Regions from separate parts of the Actinomadura rubrobrunea NBRC 15275 genome, predicted to be linked through region 2. Evidence: riboswitches for the same ligand, from Rfam matches in the RefSeq annotation. Region 2 holds a riboswitch; the other holds the start of a gene.

The links. A riboswitch is a leader RNA that binds a small molecule or an ion and turns the genes downstream of it on or off. The one in region 2 is predicted to bind glycine.
Region 1: linked by a shared signal. The riboswitch ahead of gcvP (aminomethyl-transferring glycine dehydrogenase) and the one ahead of gcvT (glycine cleavage system aminomethyltransferase GcvT) in region 2 are both predicted to bind glycine.

The regions. Positions count from the first base shown of each region.
Region 1 covers NZ_BCQU01000143.1:6-7,586, reverse strand. The annotation lists gene AR3_RS27640 (PPOX class F420-dependent oxidoreductase) at 1-367, shown strand, start outside; gene AR3_RS27635 (tetratricopeptide repeat protein) at 375-1,529, opposite strand; gene gcvP (aminomethyl-transferring glycine dehydrogenase) at 1,669-4,551, opposite strand; glycine riboswitch at 4,620-4,729, opposite strand; glycine riboswitch at 4,730-4,825, opposite strand; partial or broken gene AR3_RS27625 (flippase-like domain-containing protein) at 5,098-7,581, shown strand, end outside.
Region 2 covers NZ_BCQU01000028.1:36,417-43,997, reverse strand. The annotation lists partial or broken gene AR3_RS11465 (pyridoxal-phosphate dependent enzyme) at 1-549, shown strand, start outside; gene AR3_RS11460 (M50 family metallopeptidase) at 618-1,910, opposite strand; glycine riboswitch at 2,400-2,496, shown strand; glycine riboswitch at 2,498-2,594, shown strand; gene gcvT (glycine cleavage system aminomethyltransferase GcvT) at 2,670-3,749, shown strand; gene gcvH (glycine cleavage system protein GcvH) at 3,770-4,159, shown strand; gene AR3_RS11445 (serine hydroxymethyltransferase) at 4,163-5,419, shown strand; gene AR3_RS11440 (L-serine ammonia-lyase) at 5,466-6,839, shown strand; gene AR3_RS11435 (ATP-binding protein) at 6,939-7,409, shown strand; gene AR3_RS11430 (winged helix-turn-helix transcriptional regulator) at 7,480-7,581, opposite strand, start outside.

The DNA of each region.
Region 1 (7,581 bases), on a different contig from region 2:
CAAGGTCGCGGTGGTCCGGCAGGACGGCGCGCCCCATGTGACGCCGATCTGGTTCGTCCTGGACGGCGACGACCTGGTGTTCACCACCGGCGGCGAGAGCCTCAAGGCCCGCGCCCTGCGCCGCGACCCGCGCGTGTCCGTCTGCGTGGACGACCAGACCCCGCCGTACTCGTTCGTGCTCATACGAGGCGAGGCCGCGTTGTCGGAGGACCCGGCCGAGCTGCGCCGCTGGGCCACCGTGATCGGCGGCCGCTACATGGGCGAGGACCGCGCCGAGGAGTTCGGCGCCCGCAACGGAGGCCCCGGCGAGGTCCTGGTCCGCGTCCGCCCCACCAAGGTGATCGCCGAGAAGGACATCGCGGAGTGAGCGCCGGTCACACGGCGGCGTCCGGGCCTTCGGGAGGCGGCATCGGGGCGGGAGCGCCCATGGCCACCCGCAGGCGTTCGGCGAAGCTCTCGTGCAGCAGCGGCCCCCAGGCGTAGTCGCTGGGGACGCGGATGGCCCTGCCGAGCAGCTCGCGGATCTCGCCGGGCCGCTCCTCGCGCGGCTCGTCGGCGTACCGCACGGCCAGCAGGGAGTACATGTGGTCCAGGGCGCCGAACGCCTCGCCGGCCACGGCGGGCAGGGTGCCGTCGGCCACCGCCTGCTCCAGCACCGGCTCCCACCACAGGTTCTCGGGGTCGCCGTCCTCGTCGTCGCCGAAGTCGCGCCGCAGCCGCGCGCGGACCTGCGCGGCCACGCCCGGGTCGGCCAGGCCGCGCCGCCACACCTCCCGGCTCTCGGCGCCGCGTCCGCGCAGCGGCAGGGTGCGGGCCAGCAGCTCGATGGCCAGCGCCCCGGCCTCGGCGTCGACGGGGGCGTCGTCGTCGCCCAGCGCCGCGGAGAACGCGCCGATGGCCTGGTCGAGGCAGGCGATGCCGAGCGCCACAGCCAGCCGCGCGTGGGCGTGCGGGGCGGCGGCGCGGTCCACCAGGCGCAGGCCCGCGGTCAGGACGCGCTGGGCGCGGGCCGGCTCGCCGCGCTCCAGCAGCCGCTGCGCCAGGTCGTGGGCGGCCACCGGCCCGTATTCGGGGTCGCCGGTGGCGATGGCGGCCTCCCAGTGCTCGCGGGCGGCGTCGAACTCGCCGGCGTCGTCGGCCAGCCGCGCCAGCGCCAGGTGCGCCGGGGGCAGGTAGGCGGGGTTGCCGAAGTCGACGACGACCTGCCAGGCGGGCCCGGCGAGCTCGTACTCCCCGGCGCGTTCGTGGGTGAGGGCGAGGTGGTAGGCGGCGCGCGGCCCGTACTCGGGGTCGCCGGTGGCGATGGCGAGGCGGTCGGCGTCCCGGGCGCCCGCCACGTCGCCGGTGTCGTCCAGCACGACGGCCAGGCCGAGCGCGGCGCGGGCCCGGACGGGGGTGTCGCCGAGCGCCAGGACCCGCTCGAACAGGTCGGCGGCGCGGTCGAGCTCGCCGTCCTCGGCGAGCCGCCGGGCCTCCTCGCACAGCTGCTCCGGCGTGTCACCGGGGGGCGGGGCCGAGGTGTCGCTCATAGGCCGTTCAGCCTATCGAGCCGCCGGCCGCGTCCGGCGGACGACACGGAAACCGGGATGCTTGATCATCGTCTCGCGCGCCTCCCGGGCGCCGCGGCGCGCGCCGGGCGCCCGGGAGGCGCGACGAAGCCCCCGGACGTCAGTCCTCGAACGCCTCCGGCGGCGGGCAGGCGCACACCAGGTTCCGGTCGCCGTACGCCTGGTCGATGCGGCGCACCGGCGGCCAGTACTTGTTCTCGCGCAGCGACGGCAGCGGGTAGGCGGCCTCCTCGCGCGAGTAGGGGTGCTTCCAGTCCTCGGTGATGAGGCACTCGGCGGTGTGCGGGGCGTTCTTGAGCGGGTTGTCGGCGCGGTCGTAGACGCCGTCGGCGACCCGCTGGATCTCCCGGCGGATCTGGATCATGGCGTCGCAGAACCGGTCCAGCTCGGCCAGGTCCTCGCTCTCGGTGGGCTCGATCATCAGCGTGCCGGCCACCGGGAACGCCAGCGTCGGGGCGTGGAAGCCGTAGTCGATCAGCCGCTTGGCCACGTCCTCGGCGGTGATCCCGGTCTCCTTGGTGATCTTGCGGAGGTCGGCGATGCACTCGTGCGCGACCAGGCCGTTGCGGCCGGTGTAGAGGATCGGGTAGTGCGGCGCGAGCCGCTTGGCCACGTAGTTGGCCGCGATGATGGCGCCCTCGGTGGCGGCGCGCAGCCCGTCCGGGCCCATCATCGCGATGTAGGTCCAGGAGATCGGCAGGATGCCCGCCGAGCCCCACGGCGCCGCCGAGACCGGCCCCGCGCCCCTCCCCTCGCCCGGGCCCGCCTCGGGGCGCAGCGGGTGGCTCGGCAGGAACGGCACCAGGTGCTCGCGCACGCCGATCGGGCCGACGCCGGGCCCGCCGCCGCCGTGCGGGATGCAGAACGTCTTGTGCAGGTTGAGGTGGGACACGTCGGAGCCGAACTCGCCGGGGCGGGCCAGCCCGACCAGGGCGTTGAGGTTGGCGCCGTCGACGTACACCTGGCCGCCGGCCTCGTGCACGGCCGCGCAGACCTCGGTGATGGTCTCCTCGAACACCCCGTGCGTGGACGGGTAGGTCACCATGATCGCGGCCAGCTCGGCGCGGTGCTTGTCGATCTTGGCGTGCAGGTCGTCCAGGTCGATGTCGCCGTCGGCGTCGCACTTGACGACCACGACCCGCATCCCGGCCATGACGGCGCTGGCGGCGTTGGTGCCGTGCGCCGAGGACGGGATGAGGCACACGGTGCGGTGCCCCTCGCCGCGGGAGGCGTGGTAGCCGCGGATGGCCAGCAGCCCGGCCAGCTCGCCCTGGGAGCCGGCGTTCGGCTGCACCGACACCTTGGCGTAGCCGGTGATCTCGGCGAGCCGCTCCTCCAGCTCGGCGATCAGCTCCAGGTAGCCGGCGGCCTGGTCGAGCGGCGCGAACGGGTGGATGTTCGCGAACTCCGGCCAGGTGATCGGCTCCATCTCGGTGGCGGCGTTCAGCTTCATCGTGCAGGAGCCGAGCGGGATCATCGACCGGTCGAGCGCGATGTCCTTGTCCTGCAGGCGGCGCAGGTAGCGCAGCATCGCCGTCTCGGAGCGGTGCTCGTGGAACACCGGGTGGGTCAGGTACGGGCTCTCGCGGCGCAGCTCGCCGGGGATCCGGTCGGCCGGGTCGCCGGCGGGCGCGGGCGCGGCGCCGAACGCCTCCAGCACGGCGGCGACGTGCTCGGGCGCGGTGGTCTCGTCGCAGGCGATCCCGACGTGGTCGGCGTCGACCCGGCGCAGGTTGATCCCCCGCTCGAGCGCCGCCGCCACGACCTCGTCGGCGCGGCCGGGCACGCGGGCCAGCACGGTGTCGAAGAACGCCTCGTGCACCACCTCGACGCCGCCGGCGCGCAGCCCGGACGCCAGCTCGACGGCCCGGCGGTGCACGCGCTGGGCGATCGCCGCCAGCCCTTCGGGCCCGTGGTACACCGCGTACATGGCGGCCATCACGGCGAGCAGCACCTGGGCGGTGCAGATGTTGCTGGTGGCCTTCTCGCGGCGGATGTGCTGCTCGCGGGTCTGCAGGGCGAGCCGGTAGGCGGTGGCGCCGTCGGCGTCCACCGACACCCCCACCAGGCGGCCGGGCAGCTGCCGCTGGAGCCCGTCGCGCACGGCCAGGTAGCCGGCGTGCGGGCCGCCGAACCCGTAGGGCACCCCGAACCGCTGCGCCGAGCCGACCGCGATGTCGGCGCCGTACTCGCCGGGCGGGCGCAGCAGCGTGAGGGCGAGCAGGTCGGCGGCGACCACCACCAGGGCGCCGCGTTCGTGGGCCTGCGCGGTGACGGGCGCCAGGTCGCGGACGGCGCCGGACGCGCCCGGGTACTGCAGCAGGACGCCGAAGAAGTCGCCGTCGGGCAGCCCGTCCGACAGGTCGGCGGTGACCACGTCGATGCCCAGCGGGACCGCCCGGGTGCGGATCACCTCGATCGTCTGCGGCAGCGCGTCGGCGTCCACCAGGAACGCGCCGGGCTCCTTGCGCTTGGACGCGCGGTGCGCGAGCGCCATGGCCTCGGCGGCCGCGGTGCCCTCGTCGAGCATGGACGCGTTGGCGACCGGCAGCCCCGTCAGGTCGCCGACCATCGTCTGGAAGTTCAGCAGCGCCTCCAGCCGGCCCTGCGAGATCTCCGGCTGGTACGGGGTGTAGGCGGTGTACCAGCCGGGGTTCTCCAGGACGTTCCGCAGGATCACGCCGGGGGTGATCGTGCCGTAGTAGCCCAGGCCGATCATGGAGGTGAGCACGGTGTTGCGGCTCGCCAGCTCCCGCAGCCGGGCCAGCGCCGCGGACTCGCTCAGCGCGGGGGGCAGGTCCAGCGGGCGGGTCGTGCGGATCGCGGCGGGCACCGCGTCGTCGATCAGGGCCTCGACGCCGGAGTATCCGATGGCCGCCAGCATCCGGGCGTGGTCGTCGGGGGACGGTCCGACGTGCCGGTCGGCGAACCGGGTGCGGGGATGCTGCGGGGACGCCACCGGGGCGAAGAACTCGGCGGTCATGGGGATCCTCCTGGGCTGCTGCGGTCGCTCAGGGCCGGCCGCCCGCCGCGCTGCGGCCCGGCGGCCCGCTCTCCCCCTCTGTCTCGGCACCTGAGAGCTTCGCCCGCGGAACGGGGTTTCCCCTTCGGTGAGGCGCTCCCGCCCGTCGCCGGGAGGCGCGCCTGCTTTCCAGAGGTGCCTCGCCTGAGCGGTCCTTTTGCCTGAGAGGTTCCGGGGAGGGTTGCTCCTTCGGCGCCCCGCGCTGGCGGCGCGGGGTCTCTCCCGCACAGGGTCAACGGCGTCCTTTATGGGAACTCTATCCAAAAGACGGGTGTCTGACGCCCCCCGGGGGCCGCCGCGCGCGGCGGAAAGCGGCGCCCGGCGGCGCCGTTCGCCGGACCGGGAGCCGTCCGGGCGACCTGCCAGTACGATAACCACAGCTCACGCACGGGGTGATCGGCCGCGGCCCGCGGGGCGACACGGGTTCTCGGCCGGCGGCGGACCGGCGCGCGCCATGGCGCACGCGTCTCTCGACGCGCCGCCGCCGGTTCTGGAACGCTGATCACGATGACAGGTCCGGACGGCGGTGCGGCGGTGACGCAGACCCAGGGGGAGACGGCGACGTCGGACATGGGCGCCGGTGTCGGCGTGCCCGTCGAGGAGCCCGCCCGGCCCGACCGGATCCGGCGGCCGTCGGACGCGATCCGGTTCGCCGCCGCGGTGGTCGGGCTGGCGGGGATCATGCTGCTGGTGTCGTTCGCCCAGCAGACCACGCACGGCCTGCAGACCGACATCGCCGAGGGCACCGCGCACGCCCCGCGCTTCCTGCTCACCCTGGCCACCCTGGTGTCCAGCTTCGGGGTGCTGGCCGTGCCGGTCGCGTTCGCGATCGAGCGGCTGTTCCACAAGGACGGCGTGCGGGTGGCGATCGCGCTGCTGGCCGCCGTGATCGCGTTCATCCTGACCATCCTGCTGGACGACCTGGTCGTCCCCGCCGCCCCGGGCGGGGTGCTGGACTCGCTCATCTGGGGCGGCACCGACACCGCCCCCCTGCACACCGACATCACGCCCGTCATCGCGTTCGTCACCGCCGTCGGCATGGCGGGCCGGACCCGCTGGCAGGCCGTCACCTGGACGATGATCGCGCTGGCCGCGCTGACCGGCCTGACCGCCGCGACCGCCTCGGTGGCGGCGCTGGCCGCCACGTACTGCCTCGGCAGCGCCATCGGCCACGGCACCCTCTACGCGGTCGGCACCCCCAACCCGCGGCCGCCGGGCACCGCCGTGCTGGCCGCGCTGGGGCGGCTCGGGCTGCGTCCCGTCCGCGGCCGCCAGCTGCCCGGCGGCGCCGACGAGCCGCGCCGCTACACCGTGGCGACCGCCCCCTCGCCGGGCGGCGCCCCCGCGGACGCCACCGGGCGGGCGCTGCCGCCGGGCGACTGGCAGCTGCAGGTCACCGTCCTGGACCGCGACCAGCAGACCGCCGGGCTGCTGTACCGGGTGTGGCGGCTGGTGCGGCTGCGCGGCGGCTCCACCCGGCGGGCGCTGCGCTCGCTGCGCCGCTCGCTGGAGCAGGAGTCGCTCATGGCCTACGCCATGGAGTCGGCGGGCGTGCGCACCCCGCGGCTGGTGGGCGCCTGCGAGGTCGGCACCGAGGCGGCCCTGCTGGCCTACGAGCACGTGCCCGGGCGCCCCCTTGACGCCGTCCGCGAGGCGGAGATCACCGACGAGCTGCTCGACGACGTCTGGCGGCAGCTGCGGCGGCTGCAGGCCGCCCGGCTGGCGCACCGCCGTCTGGAGGGCGACGCCATCCTGGTCGGCGACGACGGCCGCGTCCGCATCGTCGCGCCGGGCACCGGGGAGATCGCCGCGGGTGACCTGGCGCTGCGGATCGACCTGGCGCAGCTGCTCACCACCGTCGCGCTGCGGGTCGGCCCGGAGCGCGCCGTCCGCACCGCCGCGGGCGTCCTCGGCGCCGCGACGCTGGCCGGCGCCGTGCCGCTGCTGCAGCGGGTGGCGCTGTCGCGGGCGACGCGCGCGGCCGTCCGGCAGGACAGGGAGCTGCTGACCCGCATCCGGGAGCAGATCCTGCAGCTCACGCCGGAGACCGAGGCCGCGCCCGTCCGGCTGGAGCGGTTCCGGCCCCGGACGCTGCTGTCGATCGTCGCGCTCACCGCGGCCGCCTACATCGTGGTGCCGCAGCTGTCCAGCGTGAACCTGACCACGCTGATCGCCGACGCCGAGTGGTGGTGGGCGGCGGTGGCGCTGGCCGCCGCGGCGGTCACCTACCTGGCGGCGGCGCTGATGCTGATGGGGTTCGTCCCCGAACGGCTCCCGCTGGGCCGCACCGTGCTGGTGCAGCTGGCCGCGTCGTTCGTCAAGCTGGTCGCGCCCGCCGCCGTCACCGGCGTGGCGCTCAACACCCGGTACCTGCAGCGGTCGGGCGTGCGGCCCGGGCCCGCGGTCGCCAGCGTCGGCGCGTCGCAGCTGATGGGCATGGTCGCGCACATCGTGCTGCTGATCGTCTTCGGGTTCCTCACCGGGTCCATCCGCAACGCCACCAAGGACCTGGCCCCGTCCCGCACCGTGGTGATCGTGCTGCTCGGGCTGGCGGTCCTGGCCGGGATCGCGCTGACCGTCCCGAAGGCGCGGCGGTTCGTGGCGGCGCGGCTGCGCGGCATGTTCTCCGGCGTGGTGCCGCGGCTGGTGGACGTCGTGCAGTCCCCCCGGAAGATCGTCACCGGGCTGGGCGGCACGCTGCTGCTGACCGCGGGGTTCGTGGTGTGCCTGGACGCGTGCGTCCGCGCGTTCGGCGGGTCGCTGCCGTGGACGGCCGTCGCCCTGGTGTTCCTCACCGGCAACGCCCTGGGCTCGGCCGCCCCCACCCCCGGCGGCCTGGGGGCCGTCGAGGGCGCCCTGACCCTGGCGTTGACGATCTCGGGGCTGACCGCCGACACCGCCACCTCGGCGGTGCTGCTGTTCCGTCTGCTGACGTTCTGGCTGCCCGTCCTGCCGGGCTGGGCCGCCTTCGCCTATCTCCAGCGCAAGGAG
Region 2 (7,581 bases):
CTGGAGCGCTTCCCGGAGCCGACGTGGATCGTGGTGGGCGCGGGCACCGGCGGCACGTCGGCGACGATCGGCCGGTACGTCCGCTACCGCCGCTACCAGACCCGCGTCGCCGTCGTGGACCCGGAGGGGTCGGCCTTCTTCGGGGCGTTCCGCGACGAGGACCCCGCGCGCACGGCGGCCGGGTCGCGGATCGAGGGCATCGGACGGCCCCGCGTGGAGCCGTCGTTCCTGCCGACGGTGATCGACCGGATGGTCCACGTGCCGGACGCGGCGTCCATCGCCGCCATGCGCTGGACCGCCGAGGTCACCGGCCGCGGCGTCGGCGGCTCCACCGGCACCAACATGTGGGGCGCGGTCGAGCTGATCGCCGAGATGCTGGCGCGGGGCGAGCGCGGCAGCGTGGTCACGCTCATCTGCGACGGCGCCGAGCGGTACCGCGGGACCTACGGGTCGGACGCGTGGCTGGCCGAGCAGGGGCTGGACATCACGCCGTACCTGGAGGCGCTGCGCGCCTTCCACAAGACCGGCGAGCTGACCATGCCCCTGTGACCGGCCCCTGTGACCGACCCCTGTGACCGGCCGCCCTGCCCCGCCGTCGCGCCGGTCGGCGCGGCCGGTCAGCCGGAGAACCTGATCGGGTTGACCAGGTCGGCGTAGATCAGCAGACCGCCCATGATGATCAGCACGGCGGCCATCACGTAGGTCACCGGCAGCGCCTTGGCCACGTCCACGTAGCCGGGGTCGGGCCGCCCGAGCAGCCGGGCCACGCCCTTCTTGAGGGCCTCCAGCAGCGCCCCCGCCATGTGCCCGCCGTCCAGCGGAAGCAGCGGGATGAGGTTGAACAGCGCGACCGCCAGGTTCACCGAGCCGAGCAGGGCGATGAACATCGCCAGCTTCTCCACCACGGGGCTCTCCGAGGCGGCGATCTCCCCGCCCAGGCGGCTCACGCCGACCACGCCGATCGGCCCGTTGGGGTCGCGCTCCTCGCCGCCGAAGGCCGCGTTCCACACCCCGACCATCCGCTCGGGCAGCCGCAGCAGCGCCCCGGCGGTGTGCGCGGTCAGCTCGCCCATGTACTCGGCGACGGCGACCGGGCCCTGCCGCTCGCGCTCCTGCAGCGGGGTGATGCCGAGGAACCCGACGTTGACGATCTTGTCGGGGTCCTCGAGGTCGTACATCTGGTTGCGGGTGACGGCGATGTCCATGGAGACCGTGCGGCCGTCGCGTTCGACGACGACGGGCACGGTGCGGCCGCCGGAGTCCCGGATCAGCCTCTGCAGCTGCTCATAGGAGGAGATCTTCGTGCCGTCGTAGGAGACGAACCGGTCGCCGGCCCGCAGCCCGGCCTGCGCGGCGGGTGTGGGCGTGTAGTCGGCCGGGCACTCCTGGGCCTGCTGCCCGGCCGGGATGGCGCACTTGGCCACCGAGCCGATCACCGGCTGCGGGGTGGGCGTGCCGATGCCCATGAGCAGGATGGCGAAGAAGACCACGGCGAGGACCAGGTTCATGGCCGGCCCGGCGAACATGATGATGAGCTTCTGCCACCACTTCTTGGCGTAGAAGACGCGGTCCTCGTCGCCCGGCCGGACCTCTTCCAGGGCCGCGCCCCGGGCCGACTCGATGAGCCCCTGCCACGGGCCGGTGCTGATCCGGCGGACCTGGCCGGGCCGGTCGCCCTTGCGCGGCGGCAGCATGCCGATCATGCGGATGTAGCCGCCGAGCGGGATCCACTTGATGCCGTACTCGGTCTCCCCCTTGGTGCGCGACCACAGCGTGGGCCCGAAGCCCACCATGAACTGGGTGGTGCGCACGCCGAAGAGCTTGGCGAAGGAGAAGTGCCCGAGCTCGTGCAGCGCGATGGACGCCAGCAGGCCCAGAAAGAGGATCAGCACCCCCGTCAGCCAGTCCACCGTCGCATCCCTCCGTGATCTCCAGCAACCCGCTCAGGGTACGTCATGGGCAACGCATCCGACCGCGTACAAATGCACTTGAGCCAGTCCCTAATTCCCTTCGAACCCGTCCTCATTGCGGCGCGAACCGCCGCCGACAGCGGCGCCCGGCAAGTCGAAGCCTGCGTTCAGGCCGTACGCGGGACGCGACCGAAGCGTTCGGCGCGCCGCCGTGGCTCCGTCCGCGCGAATGCGGGGGGCGCACTGCTTCGCCTCGCGGCCCCGAGGCGGCCGCCGCCGCAGGGTCGGCCTCCTCCTGCCCGCCCCGCACGCTTTCACGGCGGGCACCCGGCGGCCGACAGGCCGGGCGACTGCCCCGGCCCTGCTCCCACGCTGGACGGCGCCGTCTCGGAGCCGTCTCGGCCGTCCGGCGCCAGGCGGCCGCGGCCTGCGGCACCGCTTCGGGTCTCCGCGAAAGGCGAGGCCGCTGCTACTCTGACCCTGCGCCGCTGATCCCGCGCGGGAGAGCGCCCTCGCAGCCGGCGGGGGCCGCCGAAGGAGCAAACCCTCCCCGGAACCTCTCAGGCCCCAGGACCGCGCGGACCAGGCGCCCTCTGGAAAGAGGGGACGCTCCCAGGTCCCCCGCCGAAGGTGAAAACCCCGCGAGGGGTGAAGCTCTCAGGCGCCGATGACAGAGGGGGAGGCACCGACCACGCCGGTGCGCCGGTGGGACGATGATGATGCGTCCCGACGCGCGCCCCGCGATGAAGGAGCCGACCCATGTCCAAGAAGACACCGCTGTACGACGTGCACGTCGAGCTCGGCGCCACGCTCGTCGACTTCGCGGGCTACCGGATGCCGCTGCGCTACCAGAGCGAGACCGCCGAGCACCGCGCGGTCCGCACCGCGGCGGGCCTGTTCGACCTGTCCCACATGGGGGAGATCTTCGTGTCCGGGCCGGGCGCGGCCGCCGCGCTCGACTACGCGCTGGTCGGCAACCTGTCCCCCATGGCCGTCGGCAAGGCGCGGTACACGATGATCTGCGCGCCCGACGGCGGCGTGCTGGACGACCTGATCGTCTACCGGCTGGCCGCGGAGACGTTCATGGTGGTCGCCAACGCCGCCAACGCCGCGACGGTCCACGGCGAGCTGGTCGAGCGCGCCGCCGGTTTCGAGGCGGCCGTGGAGGACCGGTCCGCCTCCTACGCCCTCATCGCGCTGCAGGGCCCCGACTCCCAGGACATCCTCTCCCGGTTCACCGAGGCTCCCCTGCCCGACCTGCGTTACTACGCCGTCATGGCGGGGGAGGTCGCCGGGGTGGACGCGCTCATCGCCCGCACGGGCTACACCGGCGAGGACGGGTTCGAGCTGTTCGTGTCCGTCGGCGACGCGGTGCCGCTGTGGAAGGAGCTGGCCGGAGTCGAGGGCGTGACGCCCGCCGGCCTGTCGGCCCGCGACACCCTCCGCCTGGAGGCGGGCATGCCGCTGTACGGCAACGAGCTCACCACCGAGACCACCCCCTACGAGGCGGGGCTCGGCCGCGTGGTGAAGCTCGACAAGAAAGTCGATTTCGTGGGCAAGGCGGCGCTGGCGGCACAGGCCCAGACCCCGCCAGGCCGTAGGCTCGTAGGACTGGTCGCGCACGGCCGCCGGGCGCCCCGCAAGGGGTATCCGGTCGTCGGCTCCGACGGCACGCCGTGCGGCGTCGTGACCAGCGGCGCTCCGTCGCCCACACTGGGCAGGCCGATCGCCATGGCGTACGTCGACAGCGGCGTCGCGGAGAGCGGGCTCGCCGTGGACGTCCGCGGCCGGCGCGAGCCGGTCGACGTCGTCGCCCTGCCGTTCTACAAGCGTTCCTGAAACACCTGGGAGAGACGAACGTGAGCGTTCCGGAACAGCTGCGGTACAGCGAGGAGCACGAGTGGGTGTCCGGCCTCGACAACGAGGACGGCATCGTCACCGTCGGCATCACCGCGCACGCAGCCGACGCCCTGGGCGAGATCGTCTTCATCGAGCTGCAGGCCGGCGAGGGCGACACCGTCGAGGCCGGGGAGCCGTGCGGCGAGGTCGAGTCGACCAAGTCGGTCAGCGACATCTACTCGCCGGTCAGCGGCGAGATCACCGCGGTCAACGCCGCGGTGATCGACGAGCCGAAGGTGATCAACGACGACCCGTACGGCGAGGGCTGGATCTTCAAGGTGCGGCTCAGCGAGGAGCCCGGCGATCTGCTGGACGCGACCGCCTACAGCAAGCTGATCGAGGAGAGCTGAACCGTGACCCTCAACGAGTCCCTGGCGGCCGTCGACCCGCAGGTCGCCGAGGCCGTCTCCGCCGAGCTGCGCCGCCAGCAGACCACGCTGGAGATGATCGCCTCGGAGAACTTCGCGCCGGTCGCCGTCCTGGAGGCGCAGGGCTCGGTGCTGACCAACAAGTACGCCGAGGGCTACCCGGGGCGGCGCTACTACGGCGGCTGCGAGCACGTCGACGTCACCGAGCAGCTGGCCATCGACCGGGCCAAGGAGCTGTTCGGCGCCGAGCACGCCAACGTCCAGCCGCATTCGGGCGCGCAGGCCAACACCGCGGTCTACTTCGCGCTGCTCCAGCCGGGGGACACGATCCTCGGGCTGGACCTCGCGCACGGCGGGCACCTCACCCACGGCATGCGCCTGAACTACTCCGGCAAGCTGCTCAACGTCGTCGCCTACCACGTGCGGCGCGAGGACGGCCGGGTCGACATGGAGGAGGTCGCCCGGCTGGCCGAGGAGCACCGCCCGAAGATGATCGTGGCGGGCTGGTCGGCGTACCCGCGGCACCTGGACTTCGCCGCGTTCCGCGAGATCGCCGACTCGGTGGGGGCGCTGCTCATGGTGGACATGGCGCACTTCGCGGGCCTGGTCGCGGCCGGGCTGCACCCCTCGCCCGTGCCGTACGCCGACGTGGTCACCACCACCACGCACAAGACCCTCGGCGGCCCCCGCGGCGGCCTCATCCTGGCCCGCGAGGAGTACGGCAAGAAGATCAACTCGGCGGTGTTCCCGGGCATGCAGGGCGGCCCGCTGGAGCACGTGATCGCGGCCAAGGCGGTCGCGTTGAAGATCGCCGCGTCGGAGGAGTTCCGGGAGCGGCAGGCGCGCACCCTGGAGGGCGCGCGCATCCTGGCGGAGCGGCTCATGGCCGAGGACGCGGCCAAGGCCGGGGTGAAGGTGCTCACCGGCGGCACCGACGTCCACCTCGTCCTGGTCGACCTGGTCGAGTCCGAGCTGACCGGCCGGGACGCCGAGGACCGGCTGCACGACATCGGGATCACCGTGAACCGCAACGCGGTGCCCGACGACCCGCGCCCGCCGATGGTCACCTCCGGCCTGCGGATCGGCACCCCCGCCCTGGCCACCCGCGGCTTCACCGCCGCGGACTTCACCGAGGTGGCCGACATCATCGCCCAGGCCCTGCAGCCGTCCTACGACCGGGCGGACCTGTCGGCCCGGGTGCGCGCCCTCGCCGAGGCGCACCCCCTGTACCCCACCCTCTAGAGCCTCCCGTGACCGGAGCGATCCTCCGGTCACGGAGGGAGCGGCGATGGCCATCAGCGTCTTCGACCTTTTCAAAATCGGAATCGGGCCGTCGAGCTCGCACACCGGCGGGCCGATGGCCGCCGCGCACCGCTTCGCCCGCGGCCTGGCCCGCGACGGCCTGCTGGAGAAGACGGCGTCCGTCCGGGCGGTCCTGTACGGGTCCCTCGGCCTGACCGGCAAGGGGCACGGCAGCGACAAGGCCGTCATCCTCGGGCTGGAAGGCGACACCCCCGAGCGCGTGGACGTCGACACCGTCGACTCCCGTCTGGCCGCGGTCCGCCGGAACGGCGCGCTGCGGCTGTTCGGGTCCCACGACGTCCCCTTCGTCGTCGGCGAGCATCTGGTCTTCGAGCGCACGCGGACGCTTCCCGGCCACCCCAACGGGATGCGCTTCACCGCGTTCGACGACTCCGGCAACGAGCTGCGGGACCGCGTCTACTACTCGGTGGGCGGGGGCTTCGTCGTCGACGAGGACGAGGCGGGCGCCGACCGCATCACGCGGGACGACACCGCCCTGCCGTACCCGTTCTCGTCCGCCGCCGAGCTGCTCGCCCTCTGCCGCGACACGGGCCTGTCCATTCCGGCCCTGATGATGGAGAACGAGAAGGCGTTCGGCCGCACCGAGGACGAGATCCGCGCGGGCCTGCTGCGCCTGTGGGGGGTCATGCGCGCCTGCGTGGAACGCGGCTGCACGCGCGAGGGGAACCTGCCGGGCGGTCTGAAGGTCCGCCGCCGCGCGCCGCACCTGCACCGGCAGCTGCTGGCCGAAAAGCCCGCCGACCCGCTGCACGCGATGGACTGGGTGACGCTGTTCGCCCTGGCGGTGAACGAGGAGAACGCCGCCGGCGGGCGCATCGTCACCGCCCCCACCAACGGCGCCGCGGGCATCATCCCCGCCGTGCTGCACTACTACGACCGCTTCGTGCCGGGCGCCGACGACACCGGCGTGGTGCGGTTCCTGCTCACCTCCGGCGCGATCGGCGTCCTGTTCAAGCAGAACGCCTCCATCTCCGGCGCCGAGGTGGGCTGCCAGGGGGAGGTCGGCTCGGCGTGCTCGATGGCCGCCGCCGGACTGGCCGAGGTCCTCGGCGGCACCCCCGAGCAGGTGGAGAACGCCGCCGAGATCGGCATCGAGCACAACCTCGGCCTGACCTGCGACCCGATCGGCGGCCTCGTCCAGATCCCCTGCATCGAGCGCAACGCCGTCGGCGCCACCAAGGCCATCAGCGCCGCCCGCATCTCGCTGCGCGGCGACGGCCGGCACTTCGTCTCCCTCGACAAGGCCATCGCGACCATGCGCGACACCGGTCGCGACATGCTCGACAAGTACAAGGAGACCTCGCGCGGCGGCCTCGCCGTCAACGTGATCGAGTGCTGACGTCCGCCGCAAACACAATGAACACAACCGTGACGGCCCTCACAAAGGGCTCCATAGTCGCCTTCGAGGCGAACCATCCACCGACCGGGGCCGACGACGATGACGAGCGGGAGCGACGAGGCGGGGTGCCTGTGCGCCCTGGCGCTGACGGCCTGTCCCGCGGCCGTGCGCGAGGGGCGGAAGCTGGTCGGTGAGCTGCTGGAGCGGCACGCGCCGGCGGAGCTGGCCGACGACGCGATGCTCGTCGCCTCCGAGCTGATCGGCAACGCCGTCCGCGTCGGCGGCAGGATCGTGCTGTCCGTCCACGTGGAGGCGGACCGCCGGGTGACGGTGCGGGTCTGGGATCGCAGCCCGGTCGAGCCCGTGCCCGGTGCGCCCGGGGCCCTGGACGAGCACGGACGCGGCCTGCTCATCGTCCAGTCCCTCTCCGAGGACTGGGGATGGACTCCTCACCCTCTCGGCGGCAAGACCGTCTGGGCCGCGCTCACCGTCCGGCAGCGCCGCGACGCGTCGCCGGACGACGTCACCGTGCAACCGTCGCTCGATGCCGTCTCGGCCGTTTCGGTGTGACCCGCGGGCGATGCCGCGCGCATGACCGCTCGCGGCGTCCGCGTCCCCGCCCGCCGGGCGGGGCGGACGGTCAGGTGCGCGCGCCGCGGCCGGTCGGGGTCGCCCCCTCCCGCGCCGGACGGCCGCAGGAGCCGCAGACCACCTCGGGCTGCAGATGCTCCCCGCAGGTGTG